DNA from 4 places in the Paenarthrobacter sp. PAE-2 genome. Region 1 is predicted to be linked to each of the others. Evidence: riboswitches for the same ligand, from Rfam matches in the RefSeq annotation. Region 1 holds a riboswitch; each other region holds the start of a gene.
The links. A riboswitch is a leader RNA that binds a small molecule or an ion and turns the genes downstream of it on or off. The one in region 1 is predicted to bind cyclic di-AMP.

Region 1 (3,422 bases):
GTCACCGAACGTGGAACGTACGACGTCGAGCGCGGACCCGGGTGCGCTGGCGGGAGCAACGGCGACGGCGGCATAGCTTTCCGCGCCGGTCACGAGCGACTGGGCGTAAGCACGGATTTCCTGGGCCAGCTTGGCAATGGAGGTCCCGGCAGCAGCTGCGGTCTCTTCGTCAATGCCCATGTAGAGCACGAATCCGCGGGCTACGTTGTCGTTGGCCACGGGCCGGAGACGCTCGGACTGGGCCACCACCGGAGTGGGTGCCGTCATGGCTGCGGGCTCGGTAGCGGCAGGCACGGCGCGCAACTGTCCGTAGGAGTTCGGGTTGTAGCCCTGGGGAACGTAGCCCGGAGCCTGCTGGGCAGCAGCCTGGGCACCGGGTGCGTAACCGGGGCGGTTACCGAAACCGGGGCGGAGGCCGGCGTTGGAAGCGGCCTTGTTGGCGTTACGGACGGAGATGTGGACGTATCCGGATGCAACTGACATGGAGTGCTTACCTCAAAAGTGAATAGCCGTCATCGCGGCTTCGAATGCTGGTGTCCCCGCAATGAGTTTGGGGAGGGGCGCCCAACGGTGGGCTAGGGGGCGAATGCCTGAAACTTTTCTGGGGTGGGAAGTTAGGCTTGCATTCGACAACAGCGGGACTCGTCGCCAGCGGGTGTGCTGGAGAAGATTGCTGCGGCTGCAGGTGCTGTTGAGTTCTTGTTCACATTGGAAGTGTGCAACGTAACAATGGCAACACGCAAGTAACAAAGGGCGGAAACGTCCACATTCTGAGATAAGCGCGAGTATTGTGCCGCAAATCACAATTCAGCGGATTGCAAAAATGAATGCGGTTTTGTTCGGTCAAGGGCAGAAATAATGCGTTCTGACTGAACTTTCTTCGATCAATGGGACATGATGCCCCTCTGGATTCCCGCGAGCGCCCGACCAGCGGAATCTCACGATCTGAAACGGATGCTGTCCAATCGAAGCGGACGCCAAGCTCGTTATTCAGGCTTCCAATCTGCTAGAAGGCTTCGACTGCCACCTGCGAACCCCTGGGCAGCTCAGTGCCCCGATGATCGCGGCGCCGTGGCACATCCTGACCCGCACTTCCTTAGGGCACATCCCAAGCGCGGCGAATCCGGCAAGGCGACGCACCGGCGTCGTGATCTCTGTTACCTAAATGTGACTTTCGCTTGAACCTCCTGTACCGTCGAACGAGTGGGTCGCCCCAACATTGGCCCGCACCCGGGATGCGCCGAGCTCTGCCACTTCCCGGAGTTCCGTTCTGATTTCGAGGCAGAGACGGGGGACCCAGAGTCTCCGGGCCAGGCATTGCGCCGGCCCTTGGGGTGAAGCCGCAGCTACACGCGCGGCCGGATGACCTCATCCGAACCCGACAGCTAACTCCGCAGGCGCTGAGAGGTAATCACGCATGTCTGAATTCAAGGATCAGTCGCGCCATGAGGCGCGTCACCGTGACGAGAACAACGCTCACCTGACCAAGTCGCAGAATGTCCTGAAGAACGCTGCCCGCCAGGGCAGGACCGGCCACCGCATGTCGGTAGCAGCCGGCGTCGTCGCAGCCGCGCTGGGCGTTGCATCGCTCGGGCAGGCCGCAAACGCCGCGTTCAACCTTCCGGAGATGAGCCAGGCAGCACAGACCCAGGCTTCGGTCCAGGTGGACCCGCAGACCCGCGAGAACGCTGCCGCTGAGGCCGCTGCCCAGGCTGAGGCCGCCAAGCGCGCCGCTGCTGAAAAGGCCGCAGCTGCCAAGGCCGCCGCCGAAAAGGCTGCTGCGGAGAAGGCTGCCGCCGAAAAGGCTGCAGCTGACAAGGCCGCCGCCGAGCAGGCTGCTGCTGCCCAGGCTGCCGCTGAGAAGGCTGCAGCCGACGCCGCCGCCAAGGCCGCTGCGGACAAGGCTGCTGCAGAAGCTGCTGCCGCCGCTGCCGCCCCCAAGGCCGTTGACGATCCTGCCGCTGCGAAGGCCTACGCTGCCAGCATCCTGGCCAACTACGGCTGGGGTCCGGGTGAAATGACCGCCCTGAACACGCTGTGGGAAAAGGAATCGAACTGGCGCACCACTGCCACCAACGCTTCCAGCGGTGCTTACGGCATTGTCCAGTCGTTGCCGGCCGGCAAGATGGCTTCCGCCGGTGCTGACTGGCAGACCAACTACCAGACCCAGATCAAGTGGGGCCTGAACTACATCAAGGAACGCTACGGTTCGCCGTCGGCAGCCCTGGCATTCCACCTGGCCAACAACTGGTACTAAACCCGGACGTTGCCTGAGAAGCCGCTCCCGTTGCCCCCACACGCACCAGTACCTACTGGAGCGGATGGCGGAAACGGGGGCGGCTTTGGCGTTTAACTAGGCTTCGGGTTCCTGCTCCACCGCAGCGCGTACGGCTGCGATGGACGCCGCCACATCCGCGTCGTCCGTGGACCAGTTGCTGACGGAGATCCGCAGGATATCCCGGCCCTGCCAGGAAGACCCTGACATCCATACGGCGCCTTCTGCCATGAGCCGCTGGGTGATCCTGCGCGTACGTTCGTCGCTCCCGAAAGTCACCGAGACTTGCGTGAACACCACGTCATTGAGCACTTCCACCCCGGGGATCGAGGATAGGCCGTCAGCGAGCGCCCGCGCGTTCTCGGCCAGCCGCTCCACCATGTCGATGACACCGTTCCGGCCCAATTGGCGCAGGGCAGCCCACACCGGAATACCGCGGGCGCGGCGGGACATCTCCGGAACTTTCTCGAAAGGATCCCCCGGCCCGGCATCCGTCGCTATCAGGTAACTCGTATGAACGCTGAAGGCCCGCCTCATGGCTTCGGGGCGGGCCACGATTGCCAGACCGCAATCGTAAGGAACGTTGAGTGTCTTATGGGCATCGGTGGCCCAGGAATCGGCGAGCTCCACACCTGCCAAGCGTTCCCGCAGTTTGGGACTCGCAGCCGCCCATAAACCAAAGGCGCCGTCCACGTGGACCCACGCACCACGGTCGCGGGCCACGGCGATGGAGTCAGCCATGGGATCGAAGGCACCCGAGTGCAGGTTGCCCGCCTGGAGGCATACGATCGCCGGGCCGGGTTGCTCTCCCATGGCGTCCTCCAGCGCGTCGGGCAGGATCCTGCCTTCCCTGTCTGCGTCCACGGGAACGCACGACCCCAAGCCCAGATACCTCAAAGCGAGGTCAACCGCAGCGTGCCGCTCCCGCCCAGCAAACACCGTGATCCTCGGCGCCCCGGACAGGCCGAGGCCTTCCAAGTCCCAGCCGGCCTCGTCCATCAGGTGCTGCCTTCCCGCGGCAAGCCCGACGAAGTTGGCGGTCGTGGCGCCCGTGGTGAAGCCGACGTCGGAGGTAGCGGGCAAGTGCAGCAAGTCAAGCAACCAATCGGCCGCAGATTCCTCGATCGCTGCCGCCGCCGGGGTGGCA
Region 2 (3,422 bases), on a different contig from region 1:
CGGGCGGGGGATCTGCCGTGAATCTCTCCCATGGGACCCTCCGCAGCCATAGATTAAGCCTGCTGTCTTCTTCAGCAGATCTTCCCACGCTGGCACTGCGCGGCACACACCCTGACTCTGGGCCGCTCGAGGGAAGAGGACCTTCCCCACGCCCCGCCGTGCCTCGCGGGGCACCACGACCCGGGCAGGCTGTCACGGCTCTGCCACTGCACTGGAGATCAGGGACCTGAGGATGCTTTCATCGGCCAGGCCCAGGATTCTTGACGCTACCCGGCCCTGTTTGTCGATCACGAGCGTGGAGGGAACCGCCTGGGGTGGCACATACTGTGCCATCGCCAGAAGGATGCCGCCGTCCTTGTCCTGCATGCTGGGGTAGGTGACACCGAAGGTCCGCTCGAAAGCGACGGCGGTGGCTTCCTCGTCCCGGACGTTCACCCCGTAGAACCGCACCCCTTTGTCCTTGTTGCCTTCGGACAGGGCTTCCAGCCGTGGGGCTTCAAGCCTGCACGGTGCGCAGGCTGCGTACCAGAAGTTCAAGACGGTGACGCTGCCTCTCCAATCTGCCGAGTCGACCACGGTGCCGTCATAGAGTTTGCCTTTCAGGACGATGGGAGGCTTCCGGTCCGCGGCACTGTATTCAGTGACGGAACCGTCCCCGGCGATGTAGTTCTTGGTGTCCCCCGCCCTGGCCTGCTGCGACAGTTCATCACTGTTGCCGCACGCGGTCAGCAAGGTTCCCACCCCGGCCAGGAAGGACGAGATGACCAGACGCCGGCGGGACAGCAGCGGCGGTGACTTGGTTGCGCGGTGCAAGGAAGGAGGGCCGGCGCTTTGATAGTCAGACATAACCGTCCTTAGATAACGAATTTGTAACGTTCGGGTGTTTTTGGGTAGAGTTGCCGCAGACATACCCCCGACGGGTATGGGTATGACCGCTTCGCCAAACCCCGCCGGGCGGTTCATGGGCCATGAGTTTGAAGGCGGGGGCGGAGGACCCAGATACGGTGCAATGCTGCGCCTTGGGGTGAAGCCTGGCCCTGCGAACGCCCCTTTCAGGGACGCGCTCGGGGCAGGCCGGACAGTCCACTCGTCCGAATCCGACAGCTAACTTCGCCGGCGTCGAGAGGACCCCCGTTTTGCCTTCACGCCCCCAGCATGGCCGCCGCCGCGCGGCCCCCTCGCCCTCGTCCGTCCCGTCCTTGCGCGCTCTCGTGCCGTCCCTGTCCCGGCCTGGCCGGGGTGTGCAGTTCGGCGCTGCGGCAGCAGTGACTGGGTTGATTGCCATGTCGGCCCTTTCCGCGGCCCAGGCCAATCCGGGCGCCGCGGCCATTAACGAGGCGGCCGGCACCGTTGAAGAGCCTGCCGCCGCCGTAGAGCCGGTCGCAGCCCAGCCGGCAGTCACCGTCGTGGCCGACGCCGAGCTGGTCTTCGACCGGCCGGTGGTTTCGTCGAAGCCCGCCCCGGCAGCGTCTCCGGCACCCAAGGCCAAGGTGGTCGCTGCATCGGCTCCTGCCGCTCCCGCGTCTTCCCCGGCTGCCCCTTCCCAGGGCCTGAGCGCGCCCTTGGCGTCGATGAAGGTCAGTTCACCGTTCGGCCTGCGGGTTAATCCGCTGACGGGATCCACGGGTGAGTGGCACACCGGGATTGACCTGACCGGGGCTTGCAGCACCCCGGTGTTCGCTGCCGGGTCAGGAACCGTCGTGGAAGCCGGATGGAGCCAGTACGGCGGCGGCAACAGGATCGTCGTGGACCACGGCAATGGGTTGAAAACCACGTACAACCATCTGGCGAGCATCGGGGTTGCTGTCGGCCAGTCGGTGACCAAGGGTGCGCAGATCGCGGGAGTGGGAACCACGGGCGCTTCGACCGGGTGCCATCTGCATTTTGAGGTCATGGTCAATGACAAGACTGTGGATCCTTCTTCTTTCATCTAGCGGACCGTGGGTGAACATGCTGCCGCTGCCCTTGGCGGACGGGCTCAGGCATGTGGTGTGCCGCGCCCGTGAAGCGGTCCCTTGAGGTGTTCCCGGTTCAGCGCGTCCAGCTCTTCGTCGGTGAGTTCATCGAAAGAGCGGGCCTCGCGCCGGTCGCTGCGGGCGAAGCGGATGAACATCAGGATGATCAGTGGCAGGTCTACGGCTTCAGCCAGGAACCACAACAGGTCTCCTGCCAACTGCTGGTCACGCAGTGGATCCGGCAGCCAGGCGGGGTGTCCGATCAGGGCCTGTGTTGCCCCGTCCAGGACTTCCGGGCTGATGCGCATCAGCACCCCGGGCACGGCGTCGGCGACCAGTTCGATGAAAACGTAGATGAATTCAACGACGATCAAGGAAGTGACGTCCCTGGTCGAGCCGTCTTCCATGATCGGCACAGCCATTAGCATCCCCACCAACGGCACCAGGATGGTCAGCGTCGCGTCCCATAGCGGCTCGGTCCGCAACGGGTAGAACCAGGGTGTGAGGAAGAGGGTGAACAGGGCAAGGCCCAGCAGGGCTGCGACGACGGTGTTGCTCAGTGCCCGGATGGCTTTGTGGTCCAGAAAGGCCCTCAACCGGGCTTGCCCGGCCTGGCTGAGGGTCGCTTTGGCCAGCGTCAGAGGTTGGCCGGCGGCGAGGAACAGCGGCACGATGAAGAGGTAGGCGGTGACCTTCAGCGTGAAGGCCCAGCGCAGGTCGTGGCTGTAGGTTCCGGTGAAGCCGAAGCTAAGCACGCCAAAACCGCCCAGGCCCAGGACGTAGAAAATCACTGCCCGCCACCATGGCCAGGCTATCCCCCGCGCCGAGGCTGCGCGTAGTCCCTTGCTGTAGAGGATCCCTGCGCAGGCCATGACAAGGGCTGCGGGGATGTTCAGGGTCCAGGAAGCCAGGACGATGTCCAAGGGAGGCATGTTCAGCGTTTCCTGGTCTCTGCCCGGCCGGCGAGGAGGGCCCCTGCCAGAAACAGCGCCGCCGCGGTCGGGTAGCCTGCGTAGATGTCCAGGGCGAGGCTGGGACCCTGGCCTGAGGGTTCCAGGTGAAGGATCCAGTGCCAGATGGCCACCACCGCACCGGCGGCCATAACCAGCTGCCCGATGCGCACCAGCCGACGGTGGCGGCGGTAGCGTGCTTCGGGGTCTTCCTCGGGTTTGTCCTTTGTCATGGAATGTTCCTTTGTGTTTCCGGCCTTAGCCGTTGTTTCCGCCGGTGCAGGCGGCCCCGGGTTCGGGTGCCTTGGGCGATTGGGCGTAGGCGTTGATGAACGTTAGGATGCGGGAGTCGGTGGCGCTTTGTGTTGCCAGTTGCGCACCCCAGGCCGTAGCGGTGACCGGGCTGCTCTGATCCGGGTCGGGGCTGAGCAGGGTGTAACGGTTGGACTTGGCCAGACCGGTGAGCGTGGCGAGATCGTCGGGGGCCAGACCGGGTTTGTAGCTCAGCCACACGGCA
Region 3 (3,422 bases), on a different contig from region 1:
GCAGGCAGCCGCACCGGCCGTCATCTCCGGGCAGGACCCAGCCGGGGCACAGGCCGACGAGGATGAACCGGTGACTACCGCGGGGGCCTCCGCAGCAGCATCGGTCCCCGTTTCGTGAGAGTGGCTGACCGGCATGGTCTGCAGCTGCACGACCGCGCCGTCCCCGGCTGCCGTCATGCTGTGGCCGGGACCCATGTGATGGGCGCCGTTCATGACGTGCATGCCGAAGATCCCGGCGATGATGGCCAAGGCAGCCACGAGAAACCCCGCACTCAGGAGGAAGGCGGTGAAGCGGCGCTGGCATGCTGCGGTCACGGCATCTTCCTCCTCTCAGTCCAGGGGCAGGACACATCCAGCCTACCGGGCATGCGCTGCAGGGCAGTCCCTGCCGTGTTGGTACAACGTGCGCGCCCGGCATTCGGTTTCACTGCGCCCACGTCGGTTGAGGTACGGGGTGGTGTTTAAGGCGGCGGGCCTGTCCGGCGTGCCGCGCCCGAGACCGGCTCCTCCTTCCGGGGCCGGAAGGAGGAAGGTCCGGGAGAAATGCCTAGTTGTCGGCGAATGTGTAGCCGGCGGCCGTGACGGCCTCGCGCACGTCAGCCGCATCTGCCCTGCCTCCTACCAGCAGGCGCGAGCGGCCGCCGGGGACCAGCTCGACAGTGGCCGATTCGACCCCATCCAGGGAGGAGACGGCCGTCTCGACGGTCTGAACGCAATGCCCGCAGGTCAGACCCTCCACCGCGAATTCCACGGCGCCGGTTACGGCTGTGGAGGGGACAGCGGAGGCTTGGGTCGAGCAGCAGCTGCACCCGGTAGCCGATGAGGCAAGCGGCAGCTGGGTACGGATTTCAGTTCCACACATGTCAGTTTCCATTCCTTGACGAAGGACTTATGGGCGCTGGGGTTGAACGGCTGTGAGAGGCGGTGCAGTGCACCGGCCGGGACATACCACTTCACTGACAACATCGAAAAGTATACCCCCATGGGGTATAGGTTGCAAGGGGCTTCGGGGCGGCGCGGCGTGCGGCGTTACCGGAATGTGACAAATGTTGCTGCTATGACGTAGGGTCGGAGCCGTGCCGGTTTCTCCTAATGCGGCACTCCCGAGCTGACTTGCCTAACTCTGCCGCCGCCCGGGATCCGTTCGCAACTTTCGTCCGGCAGAGACGGGGAACCCAACAGTGGCCTTGCTTCGGGCAGGTCTTGGGGTGAAGCCGTGCCTGGTTCCTTGGCTACCAGTCCCGGCCGGGTGTCTCCCATCCGAATCCGACAGCTAACCTCGCAGGCAGTGGGAGAGGCCTTTTCATGCCCGTGCGCAAAGCACACGGCCGCCATCGCGCGGTCCCTGTCCAGACCCGTCCCCTTGCGGTGTTGTCCAAGTCTGTAGCCGGAAATGCCGGTGCGGCCGGCCGACAAGCAGCTGTTATTGCCGCAGCTTCCGGGCTTGTCCTGACCAGCGGCATTGCCGCCCAGGCGGCGGAGGCGCCGGTCCAGCGTGACGCGGAGCCGGCTTCGACGCTTGAAGTCGCCAGCCAGGTTGAGGCGCCGCTGAGCGCGGACGCCACAGTGCGGATTTCTTTCGAGCGTCCCGTCGTGGAAACCACCCCGGCTCCGGTCGTGGAAGCACCCAAGCCGGTCGCAGCCCAGGCACCCAAGGTGCCCGCTGCACCTGCCGTGACCCCGGCGGCGGCGCCGGCGAAGGCCCAGGTAACGGTTACTCCTGCGGCTGCCGCCCCCGTGGCAGCACCGGCCGCCGGCGGCATCAATGCCATCATGCTTTCCTCCGCCTACGCGCAGATCGGCATGATCCAGGACTGCACCCGACTGGTGGAGAACGCCCTGAACGCTGCGGGTATCCCCGTCGGTGACCTCGGCCCCATGCAGTTCATGAATTACGGAACGGTCGTCACCGACCCGCAGCCTGGTGACATGGTGATGCAGCCCGGCCACGTCGGGATCTACGTCGGCAACGGCCAGGTCCTCAGCTCCGGCTTGAACGGCAAGAACGAAACCGCCGTCCACCCCCTGACTTGGATGACGTCCAAGGGTGCGGTCACATTCGTCCGCGCCGGCAAGTAGAGGGCATAGATCACTGAAGGCCGGCGATGCACTGCCTTGGGGGCAATGCATCGCCGGCCTTCAGCATCCCTGCCGCAAGGGGGGCTACTCCCTCATTGCGGGCGCCCGAAGCGGCGCAGCCGCAACGAATTGGTAACCACCAGAATTGAGCTGGCGGCCATCGCAGCGCCTGCGATCATCGGGTTGAGCAGCCCCAGCGCGGCGACCGGGATGCCGACGGCGTTGTAGAAGAACGCCCAGAACAGGTTGGTCTTGATCGTGGCCAGCGTGCGGCGGGACAGCTCGATGGCTTGGGCGACCTGCCCCAGGTCGCTGCCCATGACTGTCAAATCTGCAGCCGCGATAGCCACGTCGGTGCCGCTGCCCATGGCGATGCCCAGGTCGGCCTGGGCCAGGGCTGCAGCGTCATTCACACCATCGCCGGCCATGGCCACTGTCGCTCCGGCGCCCTGCAGCTGGCGCACAGCGGCCACCTTGCCTTCCGGCAAGATCCCGGCCAGCACATCCTCGGCCGGGATCCCGACCTGCTTGGCGACGGCCCCCGCGGCCGAGGCGTTATCGCCTGTGAGCAGGACGGGACGCAGTCCGAGGTCCTTCAGCCGGGCGATCGCGGCGGCAGAACCGGGTTTGACGGTGTCAGCGAGGCTGATTAGTCCTGCCGGTTCTGCGTCGATGCCGACCCAGACCACCGTGGCGCCGGAGTCTTCCAGCGTCCGCAGCATCTGCCCGCCACTGGCAGGTTCGCTAATGCCGTTGTCCTGCAGCCAGCCCGAGCGTCCGACGACGACTTCGTGTCCGTTAACGGTCCCGCGGACACCGCCGCCGGGGGCGCTGACAAAGTCGGTTACCGCTGGCAGCGGCGCTATCGTCCTTGCTTCCCGGGCGATGGCGTGCGCTACGGGGTGTTCGCTTGCTGCTTCCACTGCCCCGGCCAGGGCGAGCAGCTCGTTCCTGCCGGTCCCGCTCAGGCTTTGGACAGCGGACACGGACAGCTTGCCGCTGGTGACCGTTCCGGTTTTGTCCAGCACGATGGTGTCCACGGTCCGTGTGTCTTCAAGGACCTGCGGGCCCTTGATGAGGATGCCCAGTTGCGCTCCCCGGCCCGTTCCGGTCAGCAGTGCTGTCGGTGTTGCAAGCCCCAACGCGCACGGGCACGCGATGACGAGCACGGCCACTGCGGCGGTGAAGGCCTCCTGCAGATTGCCGGTGGCAAAGAACCATCCGGCGAAGGTGGCTGCGGAAATTCCCAGCACAACCGGGACGAAGACGGCGCTGATCCGGTCGGCCAGCCGGGCGATCGCAGCCTTGCCGCTCTGGGCCTGGCTGACAAGCCGACCCATCTG
Region 4 (3,422 bases), on a different contig from region 1:
CCACGTGGAACGTGGTTGCGCGCGTTCCCGTCGTCAAGGGGGTGGAGGCAAGGTACCCGGAACCTTTGTGACCCTTCGAAAATTATCAAGAGTAATTCCAAATAAGCTAGGCTGGGGTACGCGTTCACAGGGTGGCGCAGGGGGACGTGCAGCCTCTACGGACGCGGTACGGTGGACATTACGCAAGAACTGCGTTCGAGGAGAGCTGAGCTGGATGACGGATCTGATCGATACCACTGAGATGTATCTTCGGACCATTTTGGAACTTGAAGAAGAAAACATCGTGGCTCTCCGCGCCCGCATCGCTGAGCGGTTGCGCCACTCCGGTCCTACGGTCTCCCAAACGATCGGACGCATGGAGCGCGACGGCCTGGTGGTGGTGTCCAATGACCGGCACCTGGAGCTCACGGATGTTGGCCGCAAGCGCGCCACCGAAGTGATGCGCAAGCACCGCTTGGCTGAACGCCTCCTTGCCGACGTCATAGGCCTGGACTGGGCGTACGTCCATGACGAAGCGTGCCGCTGGGAGCACGTGATGAGCGAACGCGTGGAACGCAGGCTGTATGAACTGCTGGAGCATCCCACGCAATCCCCGTACGGGAACCCGATTCCCGGCCTGGAGGCCCTGGGCGGCCTCGCTGTCCAAGCTCCCTTCCGCCCGGACGTCAACCTCCTGCAGGCAATGGATGGTTATGCTGACGACTCCCGCGTTGTGGTGAGCCGGCTCGCCGAGCCCATCCAGGTCGAGCCCGAACTCCTGACCCAGCTGGACGAGGGCGGCATCCGTCCGGGTGCGGCCGTTTCCCTGGAGCGCGTGGGGGACTATATCTCCGTCCGGGTGCCGGGGATTGAAGGGGCCCTCGAGCTGCCGCCGGAAGTAGCTGCCCACGTATTCGTGGCAGTCGGCTAGCAAGCGAAAGGCCAGCCAGGTGCAGGCGTTCACTCCATGTGGGCGCCTTTGCCTTGCCATGGGCGTGGTTGATCTCACGTCACGCCGCCGCGCGGCGGTGTGACCTGCGGTTTCCGCGGATAGGTGATAAGGGGAGCGGGCAAAAAACGACCGCCCTGTAGATAACGAATTTATTACCGCGGGCCTTAATCCCCTATAGTTATCTACTAGCGCCGATATCAAAGCGTTACCTGATCTGGAGCCGAGCTCTGCCAGCAGATCAGGGGTGTTAAACATCTACTGGCAGAGGCGGGGGAACCACAATCGGCTGCCTAGAGAAGCAGCCTTGGGGTGAAGTCCGCAGCAGCAGTGCCTTACTTACGCAATTCCCTCCTGGGATACCTGTGTGCCGTGAGCGCTGCGTGCGGGCCGGGTCTTTGCACTCTCTGATCCGAATCCGACAGCTAACTTCGCAGGCTTTTGAGAGAGGAACAGAGTTTGACTTCGCAGAACGTCAGGGGCCGTCGACGCGCTACCGGCCCCGCTACTGAGCTGCGGCCAGCCCGCGTAGTATCGGAGATCCGGCCCCGCGACACCCAGCGTCAGGTGCGCCGCCGTAAGAGCCCGATGCGCCAGGTGGCCGATTTCGCAGCAGCCAGTGGTGTAGGGCAGAAGGCCGGCGTAGCACTCGCTGCTACCGGTCTTGCGCTCACTGTCGGCCTGCCTGCAACGAGTCCCGTCATGGCCACGTCCGAGTCCGGGCAGACTGAGGCCGCACTGGCTGTGGGCGGCGGGAGCCAGCCAGAGGTCTCCGCGGAAGCGTCCGCCAAGATCGACTTCAGCCGCGCCGCGGTGGCAACCAAGGCGGATCCCGACGGCAAGCTCAAGCAGTTGCTGAGCGCCCAGTCCGTGGGAAGCATCCAGGCCAGCTCCTCCAAGGGCACCATGGCCAGCCCGTTGGACACCCTCAGCACCGCATCACCGTTCGGCTACCGCATCAGCCCGCTGACAGGCGGCAGCGGCGATTTCCATCGCGGCCAGGACTTCGTGGCCCAGTGCGGCACGGCAGTCCACGCTGCTGCGGCGGGCAAGGTCACCTTTGCGGGCTGGCACGAATACGGTGGAGGCAACCGCGTGGTGGTGGACCATGGCAACGGCCTGGAAACCACCTACAACCACTTGTCGTCATTCAACGTCAAGGTCGGCGACACCGTGAATCGCGGAGACACCGTTGCCTTGAGCGGCACCACGGGCGCTTCCACCGGCTGCCACCTCCACTTCGAAGTCCAGGTCAACGGCGAAGTCGTCGACCCCATGGGCTGGCTCTAACCCGAGTTGATGGTCGTCTCTCGCATTCTTGACACGCCCCGTGATCTGAATGTGACATTTGCGTTCAACTGTTGTACCGTACAAAGCGCATCGGCTTTTTAGGGGGCCGATGCACTTGGGTGGATTGCCTAGCTCTGCCACCACTCAAGGTCCGTTCGCATAATTCGTCTGGCAGGGGCGGGGGAACCAATTTTGGTCTTCGAAAGAGGGCCTTGGGGTTAAGTCACAAACGCTTCCAACGGCGTGTGGCCGGATGACTCCCATCCGAATCCGACAGCTCACCTCGCAGGCATTGGGAGAGGCTACCTTCGTGTCATCACGCACTACTTCTGCGCGCCACCGCGCCCAGACGGTTACCCCGTTGAACACTCTTTCCAAAGCTGTTTCAGCGAATGCCGGAACCGTCGGCCGCCAGGCCGCAGTCCTTGCAGCAGCATCGGGCTTGGTCCTCAGCGTCGGCCTTCCTGCCCAGGCAGCGGATACTGACGTTTCCAAGGCTGAGTCCAGCGCACAGCAGCTGGTGACTACCGCCGTCGTCACGGCGGAACCAACCGCCACTGTTTCCTTTGAGAGCCCCGTTGTGGTTACCAAGGAAGCCCCCAAGATCCAGCGCGCTTCCCAGACCACGCAGCGCTCCCAGGCGAACGGCAACCAGAATGCCGGCCAGGGCGAGGGCGCAGTCACCGCCAAGTCCGCCGGCTCCAAGGATTCCGCAGCCAGCGCCGCGGCTTCGGGCCTCGCAGCAATCGCGTACACCGGCATCGGCCACCCGTACGTCTGGGGCGGCACCACCCCCAACGGTTGGGACTGCTCCGGCTTCACCCAGTGGGTTTACGCGCAGGCCGGCATCAGCATCCCCCGCGTCAATGCATGGACCGCCATGAAGCCCACCAGCACTCCCGCTCCCGGCGACCTCGTCATGCAGAACGGCGGTGCCCACGTTGGCATTTACGTCGGCAACGGCATGATGGTCAGCGCCCTGAACCCCAGCCAGGGCACGCTGCTTCACTCGGTAGCTTCTACCGGAACCTCCTCCTTCTTCACCCTGCGCTAAAAACCGTCCAGGTAAGCCAGCGCGCCCCCCGGGTGCTGGCCTGCCCATGACCCGCGTGCTTCCCCGCAGCACGCGGAAACGAAAAGAGATCATCATGACCAGTGCAAACAAGGTTGCGCGGCACCGGGCCGAGGCTCCCAAGACCAGCTC

Region 2: linked by a shared signal. The riboswitch ahead of OCL88_RS12145 (M23 family metallopeptidase) and the one ahead of OCL88_RS13775 (hypothetical protein) in region 1 are both predicted to bind cyclic di-AMP.
Region 3: linked by a shared signal. The riboswitch ahead of OCL88_RS12260 (NlpC/P60 family protein) and the one ahead of OCL88_RS13775 (hypothetical protein) in region 1 are both predicted to bind cyclic di-AMP.
Region 4: linked by a shared signal. The riboswitch ahead of OCL88_RS14310 (M23 family metallopeptidase) and the one ahead of OCL88_RS13775 (hypothetical protein) in region 1 are both predicted to bind cyclic di-AMP.

Annotation. Positions count from the first base shown of each region.
Region 1 covers NZ_JAPDNV010000021.1:44,899-48,320, reverse strand. Annotated here, with positions in the region: gene OCL88_RS13780 (winged helix-turn-helix domain-containing protein) at 1-483, opposite strand, end outside; cyclic di-AMP (ydaO/yuaA leader) riboswitch at 1,259-1,412, shown strand; gene OCL88_RS13775 (hypothetical protein) at 1,418-2,257, shown strand; gene OCL88_RS13770 (pyridoxal phosphate-dependent decarboxylase family protein) at 2,354-3,422, opposite strand, start outside.
Region 2 covers NZ_JAPDNV010000017.1:7,881-11,302, reverse strand. Annotated here, with positions in the region: gene OCL88_RS12155 (hypothetical protein) at 1-32, opposite strand, end outside; gene OCL88_RS12150 (TlpA family protein disulfide reductase) at 193-846, opposite strand; cyclic di-AMP (ydaO/yuaA leader) riboswitch at 929-1,131, shown strand; gene OCL88_RS12145 (M23 family metallopeptidase) at 1,284-1,934, shown strand; gene OCL88_RS12140 (cytochrome c oxidase assembly protein) at 1,979-2,887, opposite strand; gene OCL88_RS12135 (hypothetical protein) at 2,890-3,138, opposite strand; gene OCL88_RS12130 (DUF3105 domain-containing protein) at 3,164-3,422, opposite strand, start outside.
Region 3 covers NZ_JAPDNV010000017.1:32,581-36,002, reverse strand. Annotated here, with positions in the region: gene OCL88_RS12270 (hypothetical protein) at 1-315, opposite strand, end outside; gene OCL88_RS12265 (heavy-metal-associated domain-containing protein) at 548-862, opposite strand; cyclic di-AMP (ydaO/yuaA leader) riboswitch at 1,105-1,302, shown strand; gene OCL88_RS12260 (NlpC/P60 family protein) at 1,306-2,079, shown strand; gene OCL88_RS12255 (heavy metal translocating P-type ATPase) at 2,172-3,422, opposite strand, start outside.
Region 4 covers NZ_JAPDNV010000023.1:31,265-34,686, forward strand. Annotated here, with positions in the region: gene OCL88_RS14305 (metal-dependent transcriptional regulator) at 215-910, shown strand; cyclic di-AMP (ydaO/yuaA leader) riboswitch at 1,140-1,383, shown strand; gene OCL88_RS14310 (M23 family metallopeptidase) at 1,388-2,218, shown strand; cyclic di-AMP (ydaO/yuaA leader) riboswitch at 2,358-2,524, shown strand; gene OCL88_RS14315 (C40 family peptidase) at 2,529-3,272, shown strand; gene OCL88_RS14320 (NlpC/P60 family protein) at 3,367-3,422, shown strand, end outside.